Regions from separate parts of the Neobacillus sp. KR4-4 genome, predicted to be linked through region 1. Evidence: predicted binding sites of a transcription regulator. Region 1 holds the regulator's gene; each other region holds the start of a gene.

What was found. Region 1 encodes Rex, which represses fermentation and respiration genes when NADH is low (regulators of the CRP and FNR family bind a similar motif). Its sites were predicted from a motif close to TTGTGAAATATTTCACAA; they were not measured.
Region 2: the regulator Rex is predicted to act here: its motif matches at 2,788-2,805, upstream of ACE198_RS14135 (polyhydroxyalkanoic acid synthase subunit PhaR).
Region 3: the regulator Rex is predicted to act here: its motif matches at 2,655-2,672, upstream of ACE198_RS06205 (cytochrome c oxidase subunit 2A).
Region 4: the regulator Rex is predicted to act here: its motif matches at 2,845-2,862, upstream of adhE (bifunctional acetaldehyde-CoA/alcohol dehydrogenase).

The regions. Positions count from the first base shown of each region.
Region 1 covers NZ_JBHHJU010000040.1:34,204-40,344, reverse strand. Annotated here, with positions in the region: gene ACE198_RS26080 (hypothetical protein) at 1-162, opposite strand, end outside; gene ACE198_RS26075 (ABC transporter ATP-binding protein) at 211-2,130, opposite strand; gene moaC (cyclic pyranopterin monophosphate synthase MoaC) at 2,308-2,805, shown strand; gene ACE198_RS26065 (redox-sensing transcriptional repressor Rex) at 2,841-3,500, shown strand; gene ACE198_RS26060 (sulfite exporter TauE/SafE family protein) at 3,712-4,464, shown strand; gene dcuS (DcuS/MalK family sensor histidine kinase) at 4,606-6,141, shown strand, end outside.
Region 2 covers NZ_JBHHJU010000012.1:83,543-89,683, forward strand. Annotated here, with positions in the region: gene ACE198_RS14120 (DUF429 domain-containing protein) at 1-8, shown strand, start outside; gene phaC (class III poly(R)-hydroxyalkanoic acid synthase subunit PhaC) at 242-1,318, opposite strand; gene ACE198_RS14130 (3-oxoacyl-ACP reductase) at 1,399-2,142, opposite strand; gene ACE198_RS14135 (polyhydroxyalkanoic acid synthase subunit PhaR) at 2,232-2,714, opposite strand; gene fabG (3-oxoacyl-ACP reductase FabG) at 3,033-3,767, shown strand; gene ACE198_RS14145 (acetyl-CoA C-acetyltransferase) at 4,139-5,329, shown strand; gene ACE198_RS14150 (hypothetical protein) at 5,393-5,701, opposite strand; gene ACE198_RS14155 (antibiotic biosynthesis monooxygenase family protein) at 6,014-6,141, shown strand, end outside.
Region 3 covers NZ_JBHHJU010000004.1:212,331-218,471, forward strand. Annotated here, with positions in the region: gene ACE198_RS06190 (dynamin family protein) at 1-147, opposite strand, end outside; gene ACE198_RS06195 (isoprenylcysteine carboxyl methyltransferase family protein) at 484-1,059, opposite strand; gene ACE198_RS06200 (type III polyketide synthase) at 1,060-2,148, opposite strand; gene ACE198_RS06205 (cytochrome c oxidase subunit 2A) at 2,864-3,013, shown strand; gene ACE198_RS06210 (cytochrome c oxidase subunit II) at 3,035-3,511, shown strand; gene ACE198_RS06215 (b(o/a)3-type cytochrome-c oxidase subunit 1) at 3,511-5,178, shown strand; gene ACE198_RS06220 (carboxypeptidase M32) at 5,277-6,141, opposite strand, start outside.
Region 4 covers NZ_JBHHJU010000024.1:6,857-12,997, forward strand. Annotated here, with positions in the region: gene ACE198_RS20490 (6-phospho-beta-glucosidase) at 1-1,279, shown strand, start outside; gene chbG (chitin disaccharide deacetylase) at 1,435-2,142, shown strand; gene ACE198_RS20500 (hypothetical protein) at 2,490-2,717, shown strand; gene adhE (bifunctional acetaldehyde-CoA/alcohol dehydrogenase) at 2,889-5,492, shown strand; gene hpt (hypoxanthine phosphoribosyltransferase) at 5,572-6,099, shown strand.

The sequences.
Region 1 (6,141 bases):
CTGTGTTAAACTTGTCTGTTGATTTCTGTTCCAGGCACAAGCGGTTCGCGGGCGTGCCGGGGAGCCTCCTCGTCGCTTTGCTCCTGCGGGGTCTCCCCTGCCCCGTACTCCCGCAGGAGTCTTCGTGCCTTCCACTCCAATCAACAGAGCCAAAATCAACATTAATCTTTTAACACAGCCAAAAAGAAAAAACCGAGCACTGCTCGGTTTTTACTCTGCCAATTCCGCCCATGCTTCCATTAGCTGCTCGAGTTCAGCCTTGGCTTTTTCATTTTTTATGTTGATTTCTAATACTCTTTCATGATTTTGAAAGATATCTGGATCACATAACTGCTGTTCGAATTCCTGAATTTGCTCTTCCAGTTCTTCAATTCTTTGTTCCACTTCTTCTAATTTCCGTTTTCGCTGACGTTCTTGTTTCTTGCTTTCCTTATCCTGTTGATAAGTATTTTTCTCAAATGCTTCCATTTGTGCAGACCCTTTTTGAATATCCGCCAGCGCCAGGGCAGCAAGCTCCTCCTGCTCCAATTTCTTCTCTACATAATAATCATAATCCCCTAAATACTCTGTACTGCCATGGCGGCTCAGTTCCAAGACCTTTGTGGCAATTCGGTTAATAAAATACCTGTCATGGGAGACAAAAAGAATTGTGCCAGGGTAATCGATTAATGCATTCTCAAGAACTTCCTTGCTATCTAAATCCAAATGGTTGGTGGGCTCATCTAAAATTAGAACATTGGCTTTTTCCAACATCAGCTTAGCTAAAGCAAGTCGAGCTTTCTCCCCACCGCTTAAAGTGGAGACAATTTTTAAGACATCATCACCGGAAAATAAGAAATTACCAAGAACCGTTCGAATCTCTTTTTCGTTTTTTAACGGGTAATCATCCCAGAGTTCATTCAAAACACGCTTATTGGAAGTTAATTCAGCCTGTTCCTGATCGTAATATCCGATGGAAAGGTTTGTTCCATAGAGAATGGTTCCGTCTAGGGCAGGAAGCTTTTTAATAATTGTTTTTAATAAGGTTGATTTACCAATTCCATTTGGGCCAACTAAGGCAATGCTTTCTCCTTTAAAGGCACGAAAAGAAATGGCTTCTGAGACCTTTTCGCCCTGATAACCGACAGCAAGGGAATCGACCGTTAACACGTCATTGCCGCTTTGTTTTTCAATTTCAAACGAGAAGTTTGCCGATTTTTCATCTCCTAAGGGGCGGTCCATCAGTTCCATCTTCTCTAACTTTTTGCGGCGGCTTTGGGCTCGTTTGGTCGTTGATGCACGTGCCAAATTCCGGTTGATAAAATCCTGAAGATCTGCCACCTCTTGCTGTTGCTTTTCAAAAAGCTTTAAATCACGCTCATAATTGGCCGCTTTTTGATCTAGGTAGGCACTATAGTTGCCTGTGAATCGTTGGATTTGCTTACGGGAGACTTCATATACCTGCGTAACCACCTTATCTAAAAAATAGCGGTCATGGGAAACAATCAAAATGGCCCCGTGATAACTTTGTAAATATTGCTCCAGCCAGGACAGGGTATCAATATCAAGATGGTTGGTCGGCTCGTCCAATATTAAGATATCGGGCTTAGTTAATAGCAGTTTACCAAGGGCAAGACGCGTTTTCTGTCCGCCGCTTAAACTTGATATCATCAAGGATTTATCAGGGAAATTTAACCCATGGAGTACAGAACGGAGCTCTGCCTCGTATTGATATCCACCCTGCTCCTTAAATTTCACTTGAAGATGGTCGTACTCTTTTAGGATTCTCTCGTATCTTCCAGTATCATCAAATACATTAGGATCGGCCATTTGCTCTTCAAGGGCCCGAAGTGACTTTTCCATTAAACGCAGCGGTTCAAATACAGTCAACATCTCGTCCCATATCGACAAAGTGGACTCTAAACCAGTATTTTGGGCTAAATAGCCAATCATTACTTCTTTTGGTTTGATGATTTCACCGCCATCATGTGACAAGTGGCCAGCAATAATCTTCAATAATGTTGATTTTCCTGCCCCGTTGCGACCAACTAGAGCCACACGGTCTCGAGTTTGTAATTCTAATTTAATATTCGATAAAATTAGGTCAGCACCATAATATTTTTGTAGTTGATTAACCTGTAACAAAATCATTCTTTTTCACCTCTATTACATAGGTTTAGTGTACCTTATTCCCCGTATATCGGCAATAAACTGAGGCGCAGATTAGGTGGATGAAGGTGTTAAATCGGCAAAAACCTTGAATTTCGTTCAAAGTTTCACAGACAGATAAGGAAAAATAGTGTATGATTTGAAGGGAGGATTATTTATATGGCAGAATTAACGCATTTTAATGAAGAAGGCCGAGCAAAAATGGTCGATGTCAGTGATAAGCCAGAAACAGCACGGACGGCACTTGCTCATTCCAGTATTACAGTTAGGAAAGAAATTTACGATAGAATTACGAATCACGCGATAAAAAAAGGTGATGTCTTAGCAGTGGCACAGGTAGCTGCGGTCATGGCAGCAAAGAAGACGTGGGATTTGATTCCGATGTGTCATCCGATCCCCTTAACGGGGGTTAATATATCTTTTTCCTGGGAGCAGGACACAGAAGAGAATTATCGCTTAAATATATCGGCAGCCGTTAAAACCAAGGGGAATACAGGTGTAGAAATGGAAGCGTTAACAGCTGCGTCAGCATGCGCTTTAACGGTTTATGATATGTGTAAAGCCGTTGATAAAGGTATGGTGATTGGCCCTACATATCTTGTCGAAAAAACAGGCGGTAAAAATGGTGATTTTAAGAGAAACGAAAAAGTTAAATGATTTTTAACTAAATTATCCATGGGGTGTGGGAGATTATGAGTAATGAAACAATGAAAATACCACAGGCGACAGCCAAACGGCTGCCCCTTTATTACCGATTTCTTAAAAACCTGCATTCTTCCGGTAAGCAAAGGGTTTCATCAGCCGAACTAAGTGAAGCCGTAAAGGTCGACTCAGCCACGATTCGCCGCGATTTTTCTTATTTCGGAGCATTAGGAAAAAAAGGTTATGGGTATAATGTCAATTATTTGATTTCCTTCTTTCGTAAAACCTTGGACCAGGATGAATTAACAAAGGTTGCTTTAATAGGGGTAGGGAATTTGGGCACGGCATTTTTAAACTATAATTTTTTAAAGAATAATAACACGAAAATAGAATGTGCCTTTGATGTGGATCCAGAAAAAATGGGAACGAAAATTCGCGAGGTCCCGGTTTATCATATGGATGAATTGGAGAAGGTTTTATCTGAGGGGGGTATATCCGTTGCGATATTAACGGTTCCAGCCCCAGTTGCACAGATGATTACTGATCGACTTGTGAGTGCAAATATAAAGGGAATATTAAACTTTACGCCAGCACGCTTAAATGTTCCCCCGCAAATTAGAGTCCATCATATTGACTTAGCAGTGGAACTGCAATCGCTTGTTTATTTTTTAAAGCATTATCCGACGGTGGAATTAGAGGAAGAAGAATAGTAATTTAGTTAAGAGCAGAGCTTTTCACAACATTTGTGGAGAGCTCTTTTGTATGCTTCATACCCTGCTTTTTTTAATTACATAATCTATCAAAATACTGAGGGCTGGACTAAGATGTAGGTAGTTTATTTGCAAGCGATTACTATCGGGATTATAGATCACACATTCCCTAGAGTGACATCTAGGGTTTTTGCAATTGGAGGGGATGAAGTTGGCGATCGTGCTGACTATGTTTGTACTTGGGGTATTATTAGGATTTGTCGGAGCAGGAGGTTCTGGCTTTATTATTGCCATTTTAACAGTGGTTTTTGGAGTTCCCATCCATGTCGCTTTAGGGACATCTTTAGCTGCCATGGTGTTTACTACCTTGTCAGGTGCGTACAGTCATTTTCGGCAAGGAAATATTTCGATTAAAACGGGTCTAATTGTCGGAGGATTTGGGTCGATTGCTTCCTATTTTGGTTCAAAGCTAGCTGGTTTGATTCCCATCCATTCCTTGCATTGGTTAACCGCAGGGATGTTGTTTCTATCCGCTTTGATCTTGGTCGTACGATTGTTTATTGTTCAAAAAATTAAGGCAAACTATAAAAAAGACGAACCAAGCAACCTTCTTCTTATTAAGAAAGCAGCGCTAGTCGGTTTGGTTACCGGGTTGATGTCTGGGACATTTGGGATTGGTGCTGCACCGTTCATTCAAATCGGACTGCTTTTAATCTTGGGACTTACGCTTAAACAATCGGTGGGTACAACCATGCTTGTTATTCTGCCCATCGCTTTAGCAGGGGGAGCTGGCTATTATTTTCAAGGATACTTGAACTTCCCATTGTTAATTGAAGTGGTGGCAGGAACCATGATTGGTTCTTATGTCGGGGCCAAGTTTACGGACTTTGCACCTCAGCCCGTTTTAAAAAGTGCGATGGTCCTGACCCCTATTTTAGCAGGAGCTATATTACTGATAAGTTAAAGAAAGCTTCTAATGCTGCAAAGTTCTGTCATAGCAAGCTTTGCAGCTTTTTTGCGTTTACTTTACTTACCTGAATGATTACATTGTCATCAAGGGGTGCATCAAGATGGTGCCTGACACCCGGTACAGCTGGAGGGAAATATGAGAAGGGGCAGATGGAGTTTAAAATCAGTGATTATTGTATTCGTTTGTGTAGTGGTTACTTTTTCGCTGTTGATAACGGATTTACTTATAAGTTCCAGAATTGCTTCAGAGACGGAAAAGAATCAGGCGGAGCAAGCAAGAAGTGTAGCTCGCATGGTTGCACATAGTCCGCTTGTGATTGAGGCGATGAGTGGGAAACGCGATGAAAAGGACATTCAAAGCTATGCAAATGAAATGAGGAAAGTTACAAATGTTTACTTTATTGTCGTGATGGATATGAATGCCATTCGAAAATCCCACCCCGACAGTAATAAAATAGGGTTGCCATTCAGGGGTGGAGATGAAGGACCTGTTTTAAAAGGAAGAGAGCATGCGTCAATATCAAAGGGATCGCTGGGACCTTCATTACGCTCTTTTACACCCATTAAGGACGAAAAAGGGAAACAAATCGGGGCAGTGGCCGTTGGGATTTCGCTGGATAATGTGGAAAAGGCCGTCAAAAAGAGCCGAACTGGGATCTATATTGGAACCCTGATCGGTCTATTAATCGGTGTTCTTGGGGCTGTTATTTTAGCTAGATATATCAAAAAAATCTTACTTGGGCTTGAGCCGTTTGCGATCGCAAAATTATTAGAAGAAAGAAGCGCTATGCTTCAATCCGTCAGAGAAGGAATTGTCGCGGTTGATCAAGAGTCAAAGATAACACTTGTCAACCGAGCTGCTTTAAAGATGTTTCACAAGGCAGGACTGCCGGATAATCCGATGGGGGTAAATATAGAAAGGTATTTGTCTACCACGCGCTTAAAAGATCTCTTACAAACGGGTAAAGCTGAATTGGATGAAGAACAGAATTTAAATGGAATGACCATTTTAACTAATCGAGTCCCTGTTATTGTTGGGAATAAGGTCGTAGGGGCCATTGCAACTTTTCGCGATAAAACAGAAATACAAGTACTCGCCGAAGAACTGACTGGAGTGAGAACTTACGCCGATGCACTTCGAGCCCAGGCACATGAATATATGAATAAGCTTCATGTTATTTTAGGGATGGTCCATACAGGGTATTATGAAAAAGTTGTTGAATACATCAATGAAACGGTTAATCATCGCAATAACGAAATTGGCTTTGTGACCAAAAAAATAAAGGACCCTGTATTAGCAGGCTTTTTAATTGGAAAGTTAAGTTATGCAAGGGAATCGGGGACAGAGTTATCAGTTTTGTGTGAACAACCAATTCCTCAACCCGAGGATTCTGATATAACACATGAACTGATTACGATTTTAGGTAATTTAATTGATAATGCGATTATGGCTGTGAGCGGTTGTCCACTCAAAAAAGTAACAGTTTCCCTTGATTATGCAGATGATATTTTAACAATTGAAGTAAAAGATACCGGAAAAGGGATGAGTGAAGAAATACAAAACCAAATTTTCAACAAAGGATTCTCCACAAAAGGCGAAAATAGAGGATTAGGATTGTATCTCGTTTCGCAGGCGGTTAAAAAGTTGGACGGGGATTTAATTCTATCATCA
Region 2 (6,141 bases), on a different contig from region 1:
GTTGTTAGCCGTATTCCTACCACAGTATTTAATACTGTGGTATTTTTCTTTACGGTTTATTATTTCTAAATTATTTGAATTCATTAAATTTAATATAAATTCTGTATATTGTACTTGTTTTTTTCCTAAAAATTACCTATAATTAATTTTACCACTATTGCCCAATTGTTTACCTGCCATTACTTTTTCACTAGATAAAATAAAAGAAGTGCCCCTATAGGGACACTCATTTAAAATTGGTTTAGTTGGATCTTTCTTCTAACCAATCCGCTATCGTTGGGTACGTTATTTTTGTGGCTTGACTGCCAAAAGTAATCGAAGTATGTCCAACAGGTAACACTTTAAATTCTTTATCCTTACTTGAAATCACATTCATCAATGCCTCAACTTGATGTGGCGGGGCAATTAGGTCGTTTACCCCAGCTAAATTGAGCACATTAGCCTTGATATTTTCAAGTTTAACCTTTTTACCTCGAATAACCATTTCGCCTTTGATCAGTTTATTATTTTGGTAGAAGTCTCTAATCCACTGACGGTAGGCTTCACCAGGGAAAAGAATCCCGTCATTTAACCATTTTCGTAGAAGTTTAAAGCTTTTAATAAATTTCTCATTATCAGCACGCTCTACGAGACTAATTAATGGTCCAAAGTTGGTTCCCATTGGATTGATCATTTTATTTCCAAAGTCAATCATTTCTGGTGGAATCACACCAAGGGTTTCTACGACTTTATTAATATCGAAATAGCGCTCATCCAGCATCGGACCATATGAACCGCTATTTTCAAAATTAAACGGACTAGTCATAAAGATAAGGTTGCGAATTGGTAATTCAGGGTGTAGTGCCGCAAATGCAGACGTAATTGTTCCACCCATGCAATAACCAAGAATCGATACTTCCTCAGCTTTAGATTTTCTCAATACCTTACGAACTGCACGAGGGATATAGTCCATAATGTAATCATCTAGTTTCATATTTCTATCTTCGTAACCTGGTGTACCCCAGTCAAGGAGATAAACATCAAACCCACGCTCAACTAGATATTCTATTAAACTGCCACCTTTAGTTAAATCCAAGATATATGGTTTATTGATTAGAGCATAAACTAAAAGAAGGGGAGTTTTATATTTTTTTGGTTGGTCAGAAATATACCGGTAAAGCTTCGTTTTATTTCTAGTCCAAACAACTTCTTTCGGTGTAGGTGCTACTTCCGGTTCAGGCTCGGTCGTTAACACTTGAGTTGCCCTGTAGACACGTTGATACATCTCTTGATACTTTTCAGGCGCAAATTCGAGTACACCATTCCATTCTTTTGGCATCAAAACGTTAATGACTGTTCACTCCTTACAAAATTTATTTACTCTCTTAATATATAAAGAAAGTTGTACCTTCATGACAATTACATGTAAAGTCCACCGTTAATATTTAATTGTTGACCAGTGATATAGTCACCATCTTTACATAAGAAAACGACACCACGAGCAATTTCTTCTGGTTTACCTAAACGTTTTTGTGGAACTTTTTCAACGATTCCTGCAAGAACTTTTTCAGGAATGGCTTGAACCATCTCAGTACCAATAAATCCAGGGCAAATCGCATTAACAGTTACATTGCTTTTAGCTAGCTCAAGAGCAAGTGATTTAGTATATCCAATGAGTCCTGCTTTTGCTGCTGCATAGTTGGTTTGTCCAAAGCCGCCTGCTTGGCCAATAATGGACGAAATGTTGATAATACGGCCAGCGTCTGATTCAAGAAGGTAAGGTAGAGCAGCAGAAGTATTGTTGTAAACACTATTTAAATTTACATCGATTACTTTTCTCCAATCTTCTTCGCTCAATTTTTTGAACGTGCTGTCTCTTGTAATTCCTGCATTATTTACAAGGATATCTAATTTGCCGTAATGATTGATTGTTTCTTGTACAAGGTATGCTGCTTCATTACTTTCTGAAACATCTGCTTGAACAGCGTATGCCTCTCCACCAAACTCATTAATTTCTGCTACTACTTTATCTGCTAATTCTCTGCGGATATTATAGTTAATAACAACTTTCGCGCCATTCTTAGCTAGTTCTAATGCAATCGATGCACCGATACCTCTGCTGCCGCCTGTTACAATCGCTACTTTGCCTTTTAATTCTGTCATTTTTCTGCACCTCATCTATAGTAGTTGTTTAAATAATCCTGCTGGTTTAATCCATTATTTTGTATTACATGCTAATATGTAATCCGTTTTTATTTCTTTTCTTTTTGTGTATTTAACAGAGTAAGAATTTGATTCAATTTATTATCCAAATTCTTCACATCTTTTTTAACATTTGACAATTCTGATTTAAATGACAACTGACCTTCATTATTTTCTAATTTTTGTTCCAGTTTTTCTTCAAGGTCGTCAACTTTTGCATCCACATTAACAATTAACGATGAAATGTTAGCGATGTCATTTCGAGATGGAACATTCATAAACTCTAAATATTTTAATGTAGATTCATCGATCATTTTTTTAAATTGAAGATTCATCTCCAACAACTGTCCCATCCCTTGAGAAGGGTAATCATTGCCGAATTTTTCATCAAATAATTTGCTGGATTGGGAATAAATATCTTTCCACATATCATAAACATTAAAGTCTTCCGTACCCAATTTTCCATCAAATAATTTACTAGATTGGGAATAAAAATCTTTCCACATATCATAAAAATTAAAATCTTGGTTCATTCTTTCTACCTCCTTGATTACTTTTTTGTTGACGTATCCATCATACTAACTTGTTTGGAATATTAAAAGGAGAAAGTTTAAAAATTCACAAAATACATTTCTTCATTTTTTGACAAAATTCTCACTTTTTCGCGAAATGACCTAGGAATTTAACAAAAGTTATAAGTAGAAAGAATTCAGCATACTATGGTTAAAAATGGTAATAATGGGTTTCGTCCCCCTTATTATAATTGTTTTGTTGTTTTCTTTATCAATGTGCCTTGGGATGATGATGAGTGTAGTTGTTCTTTTGAGAATAGTAAAAATGAGGTGATAGTATTGGAATTTAATGAAAAGGTCGTGTTAATTACTGGTGGTGCACAAGGAATCGGCAAAGAAACGGCAAAACAATTTCTTCAAGAGGGTGCAAGTGTTGTAATTTGTGATTATGATGAGTCAGCTGGGAAAAATGCATTAGAAGAATTAAATAGTGAAAAGTTAGCGTTTTTTAAAGTGGATGTAACAGACAGTGCACAGATTGAAAAGATGGTCAGTGCCACAGTAGAAAAGCACGACCGAATCGACATTCTCATCAATAATGCTGGAATTACACTAGACGGCTTTCTTACAAAAATGGATGAATCCGCTTGGGAAAAAGTAATTTCTGTAAACCTCTCCGGGGTTTTTAAATGTACGAAAGCGGTTGCTCCTTATATGTTAAAGCAGGGGGCAGGGGTTATTCTCAACGCATCCTCAGTGGTCGGTTTATATGGGAATATTGGTCAAACAAATTATGCGGCAACCAAAGCTGGTGTAATTGGGTTGACCAAGAGCTGGGCAAAAGAATTTGGTCCAAAAGGGATTAGGGTCAATGCAGTCGCTCCAGGCTTCATTGAAACAGGCATGACGGCTGCCGTGCCAGATAAAGTCCTTGAGTTTATGAAGGAAAAGACACCGCTCAAGAAACTTGGAAAACCAGAAGACATTGCCGCAGCGTACTTATTTTTGGCTTCAGATAAAGCCAATTATATAAACGGAACGATCTTAAGTGTGGATGGGGGATTAGTAATTTAAATTGCATAGCCAAAGCTAAGAGGGAGAATTTGGTTTTCTCTCTCTTTTTTATTGTTAATATTTTGAATAAATAATATTGAAAAATAATTCAAATAAATATTTTTCTACAAAATTCGTCATTTTTTAATGTATTTCAACATAAGTGCCCTTACACTATTGTTTTTTTTGAATGTGACATTTTCCGTTGCCATTCATTGGTTTAATCCCTAATTTTTAAAAAAGTTTAATAGATTTTTGATTAATAAAGGGTGAAAGTAATAAATACATAACTCTGAATTTGTCGAATTGTTTGTCGCAAAAAGTAGGGCTAAATGGTGTAAAATTTGTGAGGAATTATTCAAATACATAAATCAGCTTTGGAGGAGATCAGAATGTCAGTAAATGAAGTTGTCATTGTAAGTGCCGTAAGAACAGCTATTGGTAGTTTCTTAGGGAGTTTAGAAAATGTATCAGCCACTCAGTTAGGTACAACTGTCATTAAAGCAGCTATTGAAAAAGCTGGAATTAATCCAAATGATGTGGATGAAGTTATTATGGGGAACGTATTACAAGCAGGATTAGGACAAAATCCGGCAAGACAAGCTTCTCTTGCAGCGGGTATTCCTCAAGAATCACCAGCTTTTACCATTAATAAGGTTTGTGGATCAGGCTTAAAGGCTGTTCACTTAGCAACACAAGCCATTCTTGCTGGGGAGTCTGAAATCGTTGTTGCAGGTGGAATGGAAAGTATGAGTCAAGCTCCATACCTGTTAAAAGGCGGACGCAACGGTTTCAAAATGGGCGATCAGAAAATGTTAGACAGCATGATTCAAGACGGTTTATGGTGTGCGGAAAATAACTACCATATGGGAATCACAGCTGAAAATCTTGCTGAAAAGTATGAAATCTCACGTGCAGAACAGGATGAATTTGCTGCATGGAGTCAGCAAAAGGCTCAAGCAGCGATTGAATCGAATCGCTTTGCTGATGAAATCGTTCCTGTTGAGGTACCTGGAAGAAAAGGACAAGTAACATTATTCAGCCAAGATGAGTTCCCTCGTTTTGGAGCAACTGCAGAAGGTTTAGGTAAACTTCGTCCTGCATTTAAAAAGGATGGATCTGTTACTGCTGCTAATGCTTCAGGCATTAATGACGGTGCGGCTGCATTTGTTGTGATGAGCCGTAAAAAGGCAGAGGAATTAGGAGTTACTCCTCTCGTAACTATCAAAGCGAATGCTTCTGCAGGTGTAGATCCGAGTATTATGGGAATCGGACCTGTCCCAGCTGTGAAAAAAGCTCTTAATTCAGCGTCTTTATCTTTAGAAGACATTGACTTAATTGAAGCAAATGAGGCATTTGCTGCTCAATCAATTGCAGTTGATCGCGAACTTCATTTTAGTAAAGAAAAACTAAATGTTAACGGCGGTGCGATTGCACTTGGCCACCCAATCGGTGCAAGTGGAGCAAGAATTTTGGTAACTTTAATTCATGAAATGAAGAAAAGAGAAAACCAATATGGTTTAGCTACATTATGTGTTGGCGGTGGACAAGGCGTAGCAACCATCATCGAAAATATTAAGTAATAAAGAATAGATTTTCACAAAAATGGCTTGGAGATTACTCCAAGCCATTTTACTATGTGCAGATTATCTTTCTACTTCGATGTGCTGGAAGCCGTTATGTGTGGCATAGACTTCATACCATTTGTAGGTGGGTGCTTTGAACCACTCATATTGCGGCAAATATACCAAATATCTTATATTGCCATCGGCATCATGAATTGTTTTGAAGATTTTTACAGGACCAATACCATGTAAATATCCTTCCATTCCATCGCGAACCCTATTTTTTTCTGCTTCCTTTTCTTCCTTATATAGCCTCATCAGCCCATCCATAAAGATACTTAGCAACACCAGGGTAATAGCAATTAACCCGAAAATCAATAAATTGAACAATAGATTGCCCTCCTTAAGTTTTTTTAAGAATCATATGTATGATTACTGCACTACTAATCTATTTAACTCTTGAGATCTCTCAACTCCTTAAATGGGATAGCTTCAGATTGATTGTATCTCCGCCAAAGAATAAAAGGTGTGACGAAAAATACATGAAGCGCATATAAAAAATGAAATATTCGTGAATTTTCACCTGAAAAAAGGATAATTTTAGGAGGGATTCTCGGTGTGAGATATTTTTAGGTCCAATTAACCTTAGAATTATATGATAGAATTAATTTAATTTTTACAATTATGAAAGGTGGGACTTACATGATATTGGAAGCGGTTATGCTTACGGTTAGGCCAGGGATGGAAGAGGAGTATGAGGAGGCATTTCGTCAGGCCTCAGAAATCATCGCATCCATGAAAGGATACATATCTCACGAATTACAGCGTTG
Region 3 (6,141 bases), on a different contig from region 1:
AAACTCTTTGTTCTCTAACTTTTTGGCTAATTGTTTAATTTTTTTTGCATGTTCAAAATCCTCTTGATTCATTAAATATTCATATATTGAAATGATTTTCGTTTTCAATGTCTGGATGGCTTCTTCTTGGTTCGCTATTTTTATCATTACTTATTCCCCTTAACAACTTTGTAATATTTTTTATTTTATACGATAATTCAAACTTTTCCTATCCTGATACATTTTTTCTTAAAACAAATTTTTCCCAAAAACGACAATAAGCCAAGGTTACCGGCCTTGGCTCAAAAAAGTAGATATTTATTTTTAATGGGTAACATTTTTTAACACGTGCTTCATGACAAATGCATAAATAATAACCGTTCCGCCAACTAAAGCAAAAGCCATATGTAACACCTTCCTTATCAAGGTTGTTGATAATGATTTTCATTGTTAATCAAATTTTAACATAGGTGATAATCATTTTCAATAGTCCTAAACGAATTGTCACACTTTTTTAACAACTTTGGGGAGAAAACGATTACAATCCTGAAATATCCCTTCATATTCCGTCAGTTCCATAAGCGCTTTTTCTTCTTCAGTAATCCGAACTATAAGGATAATGCTATTTAGGATAGTAAAGAGACACGCCGTTATATAGCAGTTGAATAATAAAGGTACCACAGCTATTTCAATCGCAACCACAAAATAATTGGGATGTCTGATATAAAGATAAGGACCTTTTTTTCTCACCTTTGCATCTCGCAAAACAATTATCTTCGTGTTCCAATACCTTCCAAGTGAAATAATCACCCAAATCCTCATGATTTGCATCAATAAGAAAATTGATAAGAGGATCGGCCAAAAATTAGAGAGTTCCCTATTCCCATAAACTTTTTCAGCAACTAGGCAAATGAAGAACAGTACATGCATCAAAACCATCAATCGATAATGTTTTTTACCAAATTCGATAGCACCTTGGTTCTTCATCCATTTTTCATTCCGTTTTGCGATACTAAGTTCTACCACACGTTGAAAAATAATGAAGCCAATGATGATTTCGAATACAAGAAATCCTTCCATTTACCTCCACCTCATTAAATGCAGTTCTGAACTAAACCCTGGCCCAAGAGCAGTACCAAGACCATAGGCACCTTTTGGAATTTCTTTCTCCATGAATCGCTTCAGCACAAAAAGGATTGTCGCTGAAGACATATTTCCAAACTGTTTTAGCACATCAAGTGAAACCTTTGTCATAGAGGGAGGAATTTCTAATGATTTTACATAAGCATCGATTACCTTTTTTCCACCTGGATGGGCAATAAAATATTTAATTGTTTTAAGTTCTACATGATTTTCTTCTAGAAACTCCGTTACATTCGGCTTTAACCAATTTTCAATTATATGAGGAATATCGCGAGAAAAAACGACATATAACCCGTTACTCTTTATATCCCATCCCATCACATCTAAGGAATCCGGCATAAGTGTTGACTGAGTTGCAATAATGAAGGGTGAAGTCTTCTTCTTTCTGTATTCACAATAATTTGAATCATCACCGCAAACTAACGCACAGGCAACACCATCAGCAAATAAGGATGTACCTATGAAATTACTTTTCGATAGATCATTACGCTGAAAGGTCAAGCTGCAAAGTTCCACAGAGAGTACAAGTACCTTTGCTTTCGGAAAAGCAAGGCAGTATTCACGGGCTCTTGATAACCCTGCAGCACCACCTGCACAACCTAGTCCCCATATTGGAATCCTTTTAGTATGAGGCAGGAAGGGAAGTAAGTTCATAATTCTCGCTTCGATGCTTGGAGTAGCAATTCCGGTGGTTGAAATAAAAAAAATGGCGTCAATCTCCTGATAAGGGATTTCCCTTGTTAAGAAATCAGAATTATATAAACACTTCTCGATTGCTTCTCTTCCAAGTTCAACCGCTGACTCAATATAAGCCGTATTTTTTTCTTCAAACGTTTTATCTTCTTTAAACCAATCAATATTTTTTACAAAATGCCTTTTTACAATTTGGCCATTTTGAAAGGCGCGTAAAAGTCTTTCAATGTCCTTAAAAGAATCGGAAAACAGCTCGCGGGCAAACTCCGATGCTTGATTTTGGTTTACTTCAAATGGCGGCGTTACCTCTGCAACTGAAATTATCGTCGGCATATCTTATCTCCTTCGAGCTATGTAAGGGTATTTTTTCCAGCTTGAAGATATTTATGCAGATAGGTCAGCACATAAAAAAAAAGCCCCCTTTAAGGGAGAAACCGAAGTTTCTCTATAAGGGAGCAAACGTTTTGAAGGTTGTTGCTGTGCTCTTAAATTATATAATGGATGCTAATTTCGTTCATCAGCTAATGTTTTCCAATTTTAACTTCCTAAAGAAAAGCAAGTAATATGCTTTTCTTGATCTAATTTTTATCAGGCTGCTTTTGAACTTCAATCTTAATTTTATTTTTTACTAAAGTTCCACAAATTTTACAAATTTCCACATTGTCATACAAGAGACGACATCGTTCGCAATAATATTTTTCCACAAAAATCCACTCTTTTCTAGAGGAAAATAAGATTTATTATTATCATATTTTCGAACTTCGAGAGTGTGACATTGATTCCAAAAGATATCTTTTTATCGTTTATGAAGGATTATTCAATTACTTTTATCACAGAGGAAGTGTGATAGTTCACATTTTATTCACAAATACCCTGGGGTGATTGTGATATAAATCACTGTTATATCAATTTTATAATATTAACATAGTAGATACCTAAGGAATGAACAATTCGTGAACTATGATATTTGTTATTTTTTCATCACAATTGTTTTGTATTATGAAAGAGAACTAATCAATTATTTTTTACTCTGAAGGGAGTGCGGGGGATGGCGAAGGCGGAACTTAAAACAAACAATAAAACAGAAATTGAAGACAGCTCTTCTCTTAAAGGGACATTAGCGTCCGTTTTCTTATTAGGAGCTTTTATTGTTGTTACTTGGGTAAGTGTCTATTACTTATTTGTTGATCGTTTTTAATGATTGAAGGGGGAAAAGATTATGCATATGCATAAATTCGAAAAAATTTGGCTAACCTTTGGAATTGGCGCTCTGGTTGTTTTCTTAACAACTGTAGGTGTAAGCGCGTTCTATCTTGGCAACAAGCCGCCGAGCTGTTTAACGACGATTAATGTAGATAAGGTCGATCAAACGAAACCCTTTAATAAACCGGGATTACATAAGGTTGAAGGGAAAGATTGGGACTATGAGTTAGTCTATGTTGCTTCGGCTTTCTCCTATAATCCAGTAAAAGTGGAAGTACCCCTTGGAGCAAAGGTGAAAGTTATTGCTACAACCAAAGACGTCGTCCATGGCTTTGAGGTTGCGGGAACAAATATCAACATGATGCTGGAGCCTGGTTATGTCAGTGAATATACGACAACATTTGATAAAGCAGGAGAATATTTAATTGTTTGTAATGAATATTGTGGTGCTGGACATCATTTAATGAGTTCGATGATTGAGGTGAAAAAATAATGACTAACTCCATAACAACGAAAGTAAAAGTGGACCCGCGAGATGCAAAGCTTTCAATGGCGCATTTTTTTGTTGCCTTCTCTGCTCTTGCACTTGGAGGTTTAATGGGGCTATTACAAACCCTTGTCCGTTCCGGAAAATGGGAGCTTCCATGGGGCATAGATTATTACCAAATCCTTACTGTCCATGGTGTGTTAATGGGATTGGTTTTAACGACGTTTTTTATTATGGGATTTCAATATGCTGCGGTAAGCAGAACCACTGGAGGTCATTCAACTGCTGCCCGGCGAACCGGCTGGATCGGTTTTTGGATAATGTTAGTAGGAACTTTAATGGCAGCAACCATGGTTTTACTTAAAGAAGCTTCAGTACTTTACACTTTTTATGCACCACTAAAAGCACATTGGATTTTTTACTTAGGTTTAACGTTTGTAGTAATTGGAAGCTGGATTGATGGTTCGGCTCAAATCATGACCTATGCAAAATGGCGGAAAAACAATCCAGGTCAGCCAAGTCCATTATTGAGTTTTATGGCTGTAATAAATACTGTCATGTGGATTATTGCTACATTGGGCGTTGCAGCGACGGTATTGTTCCAATTACTTCCTTGGTCTCTTGGATTAGTGGATACTGTTGATGTATTAGTAAGTCGGACTTTATTTTGGTATTTTGGTCACCCACTCGTTTATTTCTGGCTTTTACCTGCGTACATGTGCTGGTATGCGATTATCCCGAAAATTATCGGTGGAAAAATTTTCTCTGATTCATTGGCACGCTTGTCATTTATTTTGTTTCTGCTCTTCTCGATTCCGGTTGGTTTTCACCACCAATTAACAGAGCCAGGGATTGACCCTGCTTGGAAGTTCTTACAGGTTATCTTAACATTCATGGTTATTATTCCATCGTTAATGACTGCTTTCTCGTTATTCGCTACGTTTGAAAGATATGGTCGCTCAAAAGGAGCAACAGGCCTTTTTGGCTGGTTTAAAGTTCTGCCTTGGAATGACGCTAGGTTTACTGTTCCATTTATTGGGATGGCTTCATTTATTCCTGCTGGTGCTGGTGGGATCATTAACGCTTCCAACCAAATGGACCAAGTGGTGCATAACACCATTTGGGTAACTGGTCACTTCCATTTAACTGCGGCAACATCCGTTGTGTTAACGTTCTTTGGGATTTCTTATTGGCTTGTTCCACATTTAACCGGCCGCAAATTAACAAAAGCTATGAATAAATTAGGTATCATCCAAGCTTGGGTATGGTTCATTGGAATGGCCTTCATGTCGGGTGCCATGCATTTCCAAGGCCTTTTAGGCGGACCAAGACGTTCTGCTTTCTCTACTTACGGTGGAGCCAAACAAGCAGCTGAATGGGTTCCATATCAAATTGCACAAGCAGTGGGTGGAACAATTTTATTCCTAGGAATTATTCTGATGATTATCATATTCATCAATCTTGCCTTCTTTGCTCCTAAAGGGGAAGAAGAATTCCCTGTAGCGGTAGCTGAGAATCTTGAGGAAAAAACACCAATGGTATTTGAAAACTGGAAATTATGGCTAGGAATTGCCGCAGCCTTAATTCTTTTCGCTTACACGATTCCATTTATCGATATTATTCAAAACTCCCCTCCAGGCTCAAAAGGATTCCAGACCTGGAGTAAATGGTAAGTAAGAAAAGCGCAAGCTCCCTGGAGCTGGACAATTCTCAAAGCAAAATATTAATAATGAAACAAGACTTCAATCTTTTCGATTGAAGTCTTTTCTCATTAATTTAATCTATATACCTTTCCAAACTTCTCATATAGATAATCAATTAAATATTGGGGATTTAGCCCCTCTCCGGTAACATCCTGTAAGATTTCAAGCGGCTTTTTCATTTTGCCGTATCGATGGATATTAGCTGTCAGCCATTCTTTGATTGGAATAAGGTTCCCCTCTTCGACTAATTGATTAAAATTCGGTAGATCTTCGGCCATTTTCTGCTTAAATTGTGCTGCATACATATACCCTAAGGCATAGGAAGGGAAATAACCAAAGCTGCCTCCCGCCCAATGGACGTCCTGCAGCACACCCAATGCATCATTTTCAGGACGAATGCCCAAATACTCTTCGTACTTATCATTCCATAACTTTGGTAAGTCCTTCACCTCAATTTCATCATTAAATAACCCTTTTTCAATTTCATAACGAATTATCACATGGAGCGGATATGTTAGTTCGTCCGCTTCAATTCTAATGAATGATGGTTTCGATTCATTAATAGCACGATAAAAATCTTCAATTTCCACTTGGTCAAATTGTCCAGTTGCATAGTCCTTCAGCAGTTGGTAATTATTTTTCCAAAATGAAAAGCTTCTTCCCAGGATATTCTCATAAAAAAGGGACTGCGACTCATGAATCCCCATAGAGGTACCCGTGCAAAGCGGTGTACCAATTAAGTATTTGGAAATATTCTGTTCATATAAAGCATGACCACCTTCATGTATCGTCCCAAAAACGGCAGTACGAAAGTCGTTTTCATTATAATTTGTGGTCACACGGACATCACAAGGGTTTAATCCTGTTGCAAAAGGATGAACCGTTTCATCCAGACGGCCTGCTTTGAAATTATAACCCATTTTTTCAAGAATT
Region 4 (6,141 bases), on a different contig from region 1:
AAGTTATACCCCCGAGCTGGTTGAAGGATTGATCAAACGATATGATGAACTACCAATACGCGAACTTTGGCTAGTGGATGTCGAGGAAGGAAAAGAGAAATTAGAAATAGTTGGAAACTTAGCGAAACGGATGTTTCAAAAGGCTGGACTTCCTGTCGAAGTGCATCTAACACTTGATCGAAGAGAAGCATTAAAGGATGCTGATTTTGTGACCACGCAATTTCGGGTGGGTCTCCTCGACGCAAGGGCTAAGGATGAGAGGATCCCGTTAAAGTATGGGGTACTTGGCCAAGAAACGAACGGACCAGGTGGGCTTTTTAAAGGACTTCGCACGATCCCAGTTATTTTGGATATTGTTAAAGATATGAAGGAACTTTGTCCTGATGCGTGGCTCGTTAACTTTACCAATCCGGCAGGGATGGTGACGGAAGCGGTTCTTCGCTATAGTGACCATCGCAAGGTAGTCGGACTCTGTAATGTACCGATAGGGATGGAAATGGGAATCGCAAAACTACTAAAAGTTGAACATTCCCGTGTCCGTATTGACTTTGCCGGGTTAAATCATATGGTGTACGGCTTAGATGTTTACATGGATGGCATTAGTGTAAAAGATCAGGTCATTGAATTTTTAACCAATCCAGAAAATTCAAGTTTCGTAAAGAATATTCAAGGGCAGGGCTGGGAGCCTGAATTTATCCGAGCTTTAGGGGTCCTCCCATGTCCGTATCACAATTATTATTACAAAAGTCGTGAAATGGTCGAAAAAGACATCAAAAATGCAGAAACGGTTGGGACACGTGCGGAAGTGGTGAAAAAGTTAGAAGAGGATCTTTTTGAACTTTATAAGGATCCTAATCTATCAATAAAACCTTCACAACTTGAAAAACGGGGTGGCGCATATTACAGTGATGCAGCAGTCCGTTTAATTTCATCTATTTATAATGACAAAGGGGATATTCAACCGGTTAATACGTTAAATAATGGTTCTATCGCGAGCATTCCTAATGATTCTGCTGTTGAGGTTAGCTGTATCATTACAAAAGAGGGTCCAAAACCACTTGTGATGGGCGATCTCCCCGTGCCGGTCCGAGGGCTTGTTCAACAAATTAAATCATTTGAACGGGTCGCAGCCGAAGCAGCGGTAACGGGAGACTATAATCTAGCAATCCTTGCGCTAACAATTAATCCATTGGTTGCTTCTGATACCATTGCGAAACAAATCGTCGACGATTTGTTAGAAGCACATAAAAAATACTTACCTCGATTCTTTAAAAATTAGACTGTGTTAAAAGTTAATTCTGATTTCGAAACACGGTTGATTGGAAAGCGAAGTGCCTGGAACGGAAATCAACAGATAGGTATAAAAAGCCGAAAATTAACAAAAAGGGAGCGGGTCTGCTGCCTTTTCTCTGGTAAAGAGGAGGTTATAATCGCATGATTAAGTTAATTGTAAACGCAGATGATTTTGGGTATTCAAGAGGCATTAATTATGGAATTATTGATGCTCATAAAAATGGTATTGTTAATTCCACCACAATAATGATGAACATGCCTGGTGTGGCGCATGCCGTGGAGCTCGCGAAAGCTAATCCAAATCTTCAAGTCGGGATTCATCTGGTCCTCACCTGTGGGAAGCCGCTTTTAACTGAAGTTCCATCACTAGTGAATGAGACTGGCAGTTTTAAACGAATTTCTGAATTCAAAGAGCAACGGGAGATATCGCTTGACGAACTGACTAGAGAGTGGAGTGCGCAAATTGATAAGTTTCTTGAAACAGGTCTTACACCGACTCATTTTGACAGCCATCATCATGTCCATACGATTCCGGAATTTTTACCGGTGGTGCAAATGCTGGCAAAAAAATACGATTTAAGTGCTAGACGTTTTTCATTGGATGCAGTAGAGGGAGTTGCTGCATTTTCGGATGTGTTTTTACATGATTTTTATGGAGCGGGAGCGACCTATGATTACTTTGAGAAACTGGTCACACGTGTTCAAGACGGGCAAACGGTCGAAGTAATGTGTCATCCGGGTTATCTGGATCACGAGATTTTGAGTGGTTCCTCTTATGCAGAGGACCGTGTGAGGGAGACGGACATTCTGACTTCTATTAAACTGCCAAGAGAAATTAAATTGATTTAACGATATATAATTGCCTGAAATTTAGTTTCATGTGGGGTTCCGGTATTAAGATAGCTGTTAAATGACCGGAACCCTTAATTTGCCACTATCATCTTTGATTAGGAATTAAGCATATTTAATTCAGTTTAATATTATATTAAAATAGTTTATTGGTTGTAAACGTTTTCAAATAAATACCCTATTCACAATATATATTCCGATATTATCAGTTGAAAACATCGTCAAATATGGAAATAGACTATTTTTAGTAAAATTAACCACAATTCACATATTGTTCATTACTTCACAAATTATTATTAAAAATCTATGTTATGATGAATCCATAAACAAACAAGGAGTGATAAGACATGATGGTTTGTGAATGGAAGACCTTCTCTACAGATTCTGAAACTTATAGCCTGGATTTATTTGAAGAAACAGTAGAGGACGAATTTGAGGCGATGTATTTTAAAGAAAATGAAGAAATTCCCTCCTATATTTGGACAGTTAATTACGTGATCATTGTAAAAAAATATTCAAAGGTTCTGTCGGACATATTATTTGAAAAGATTCCCCGTAATCCAGTCTGTGAATAACCATTTGTGAAAGAAGATTAAGTAGAAAACATTTTTTTAATCAATTATGTGAAATGACTCACAAAAGAACAAATAAATAGACACCTGAGAAAATACCCGCTTAATAGATTATTTTTTTTAATTTAATTTGTGAAAAGTTTCACAAATAATTAATCAAACGGAGGTATTACAATGGTAGTTGTAGAAAAGGCAGTTAAAGAAAAGCAAGATGTAACAGAGATGGTGGACCTACTGGTCGAGAATGGTCTAAAAGCTTTGGCTGAGTTCCGCAGCTTTGACCAAGAAATGATTAATGAAATTGTCAAAGAAATGGCTTTGGCAGGTCTTGACCAGCATATGCCGCTGGCGAAATTAGCGGTTGAAGAAACTGGGAGAGGCGTATATGAAGATAAAATCATCAAAAATATGTTTGCTACAGAATATGTCTATCATAATATTAAATACGATAAAACCGTTGGAATTATTAACGAAAATGAACATGAAGGCATGATTGAAATTGCGGAACCGGTAGGGGTTATTGCCGGAGTTACACCAGTAACCAATCCAACATCGACTACAATGTTTAAAGCACTTATATCGATAAAAACGAGAAATCCAATTATTTTTGCTTTCCATCCATCGGCACAAAAATGCAGCAGTGAAGCGGCCAGAGTCCTAAAAGATGCAGCCATTAAGGCAGGAGCACCAGAAAATTGTATTCAATGGATTGAAACACCGTCGCTCGAAGCTACTCAAGCCCTGATGAATCATCCGAGAATTTCATTAATTCTTGCCACAGGCGGAGCGGGAATGGTGAAATCTGCATACAGTTCAGGTAAGCCTGCACTAGGTGTTGGACCAGGAAATGTCCCTTGCTACATTGAAAAAACAGCAAATCTTCAACAAGCAGTGAATGACTTAATTTTATCAAAGACTTTTGACAATGGGATGATTTGTGCCTCGGAACAAGCGGTTATTGTTGATAAAGAAATTTACGATCATGTTAAACAAGAAATGATTTCAAATAATTGTTACTTTTTAACTGAGGAAGAAAAAGCGAAGGTCGAAAAATTGGTTATTAATGAACATTCTTATGCCGTTAACCCTGATATTGTTGGAATGGCTGCCGCTAAAATAGCTAAGATGGCTGGAGTGAAGGTTCCTGACGAAACAAAGATTCTTGTCGCAGAATTAACTGGAGTCGGTCCTGAATTTCCACTTTCAAGGGAAAAATTAAGCCCTGTCCTTGCATGTTATATGGTAAGTAATCTTGAAGAAGGATTCAAACGGGCCGAGGAAATGCTGGAGTTTGGCGGTTTAGGGCACTCCGCTGTTATTCACACCACTGACCAATCTGTGATCAAGAATTTTGGCTTGCGAATGAGAGCGGGACGTATAATTGTCAACGCCCCATCCTCACAAGGTGCAATCGGTGATATTTATAATGCTTATATGCCGTCATTGACCCTTGGCTGTGGTACGTATGGCGGAAATTCTGTCTCAACAAACGTTGGTACCATTCATTTAATGAATATAAAAAAAGTAGCGAAAAGGAATATTAATATGCAGTGGTTTAAAGTACCATCTAAAATTTATTTCGAAAAAAACTCGACACAGTACTTAGCAAAAATGCCAAAAATTTCAAAAGCCTTTATTGTTACAGACCCTGGAATGGTGAAATTAGGATATGTTGATAAAGTTCTATACTATTTAAGAAAACGTCCTGATTATGTGCATTGTGAAATCTTTTCAGAAGTAGAACCAGACCCGTCCATTGAAACGGTGATGAAGGGTGCAGAAATGATGGCTAATTTCCAGCCTGACGTAATCATTGCACTTGGCGGTGGTTCCGCAATGGATGCGGCCAAAGGAATGTGGTTGTTCTATGAACATCCAGAAACCGAATTCTTTGGCTTAAAACAAAAATTCTTAGATATTCGCAAAAGGATTGTAAAATATCCTAATCTTGGCCAAAGAGCACAATTTGTGGCCATTCCTACCACTTCTGGAACAGGCTCGGAGGTAACGTCATTCTCGGTCATTACTGATAAAGAAGCAAATATTAAATATCCGCTGGCTGATTATGAATTAACTCCTGACGTTGCCATTATCGATCCGCAATTTGTGATGACGGTGCCAAAACACATTACAGCCGATACTGGATTGGACGTCTTGACACACGCCATTGAAGCATATGTGTCATGTATGGCAAATGATTATACTGATGGCCTCGCAATTAAAGCCATCCAACTCGTATTTGAGTACCTGCCTAGAGCCTACAAAAACGGCCAGGATGAAGAAGCTCGAGAAAAGGTTCATAATGCTTCAACAATTGCTGGTATGGCGTTTGCTAACGCATTTTTAGGAATAAACCATAGTCTTGCCCATAAACTTGGTGCCGAGTTCCATATTGCACACGGACGGGCAAATGCTGTACTTATGCCACATGTAATACGTTATAATGCCGCCAAGCCAAAGAAATTTACAGCTTTTCCGAAGTACAATCATTTCAAAGCTGACAAACGTTATGCTGAAATCGCTAGAATTCTAGGATTACCTGCAAGTAACACCGAGGAAGGTGTAGAAAGCCTCGTTCAAGCCATTATTAAATTGGCACAGGAATTGGAAGTGCCAATGAGCCTTGAAGCAAACCATATAAATAAAGCTGAATTTGAAAGCAAAGTTGACTACCTAGCAGATCGGGCTTTCGAAGACCAATGCACCACAGCAAATCCCAAACTTCCGCTAATAACTGAATTAGCAGAAATTTACCGCCTTGCTTATAAAGGGGTATAACAATCGATGCCAATGCGAAAAATCAAATTAGATGATTTTTCGTATTGGCATTTTTATTTTTTAGAATGAGGTGGAAATCGTGGGTTATAGAATTAAAGATGTGATGATTTCTGAAACAGAAATTAAAGAACGAGTGAAGCTGTTAGCAGAACAAATTGAAAAAGACTTCAATAATGAGGACATTATTTTAATCGTCGTCTTAAAAGGATCGTTTATCTTCGCTGCTGATTTGATTCGTGAGATGAAGGGGAATATTAATATTGATTTCATTTCCGTTTCAAGCTATGGGGACGAGACAGAGTCATCAGGGAAAGTAAGATTACTGAAGGACCTTGATGCAAATATTACCAATCAGAATGTCCTAGTTGTTGAGGATATTATAGATAGCGGTCTGACATTGCATTTCTTGCGCGGTCATTTAATAGCGCATAAGCCGAAACAAGTAAAAATTTGCACGCTCTTAGACAAGCCTGAAAGAAGGCGAGTAGACTTGCCAGTTGATTATGTAGGCTTTGTCATCCCAGATGAATTCATTGTCGGCTATGGGATTGACTACGCACAAATGTACCGAAACTTACCATATATTTCAACCGTAGAGGAGTTTTAAATAGATTTGATGTGGTAAATTTTGCTGTTAATGGTAAGAATG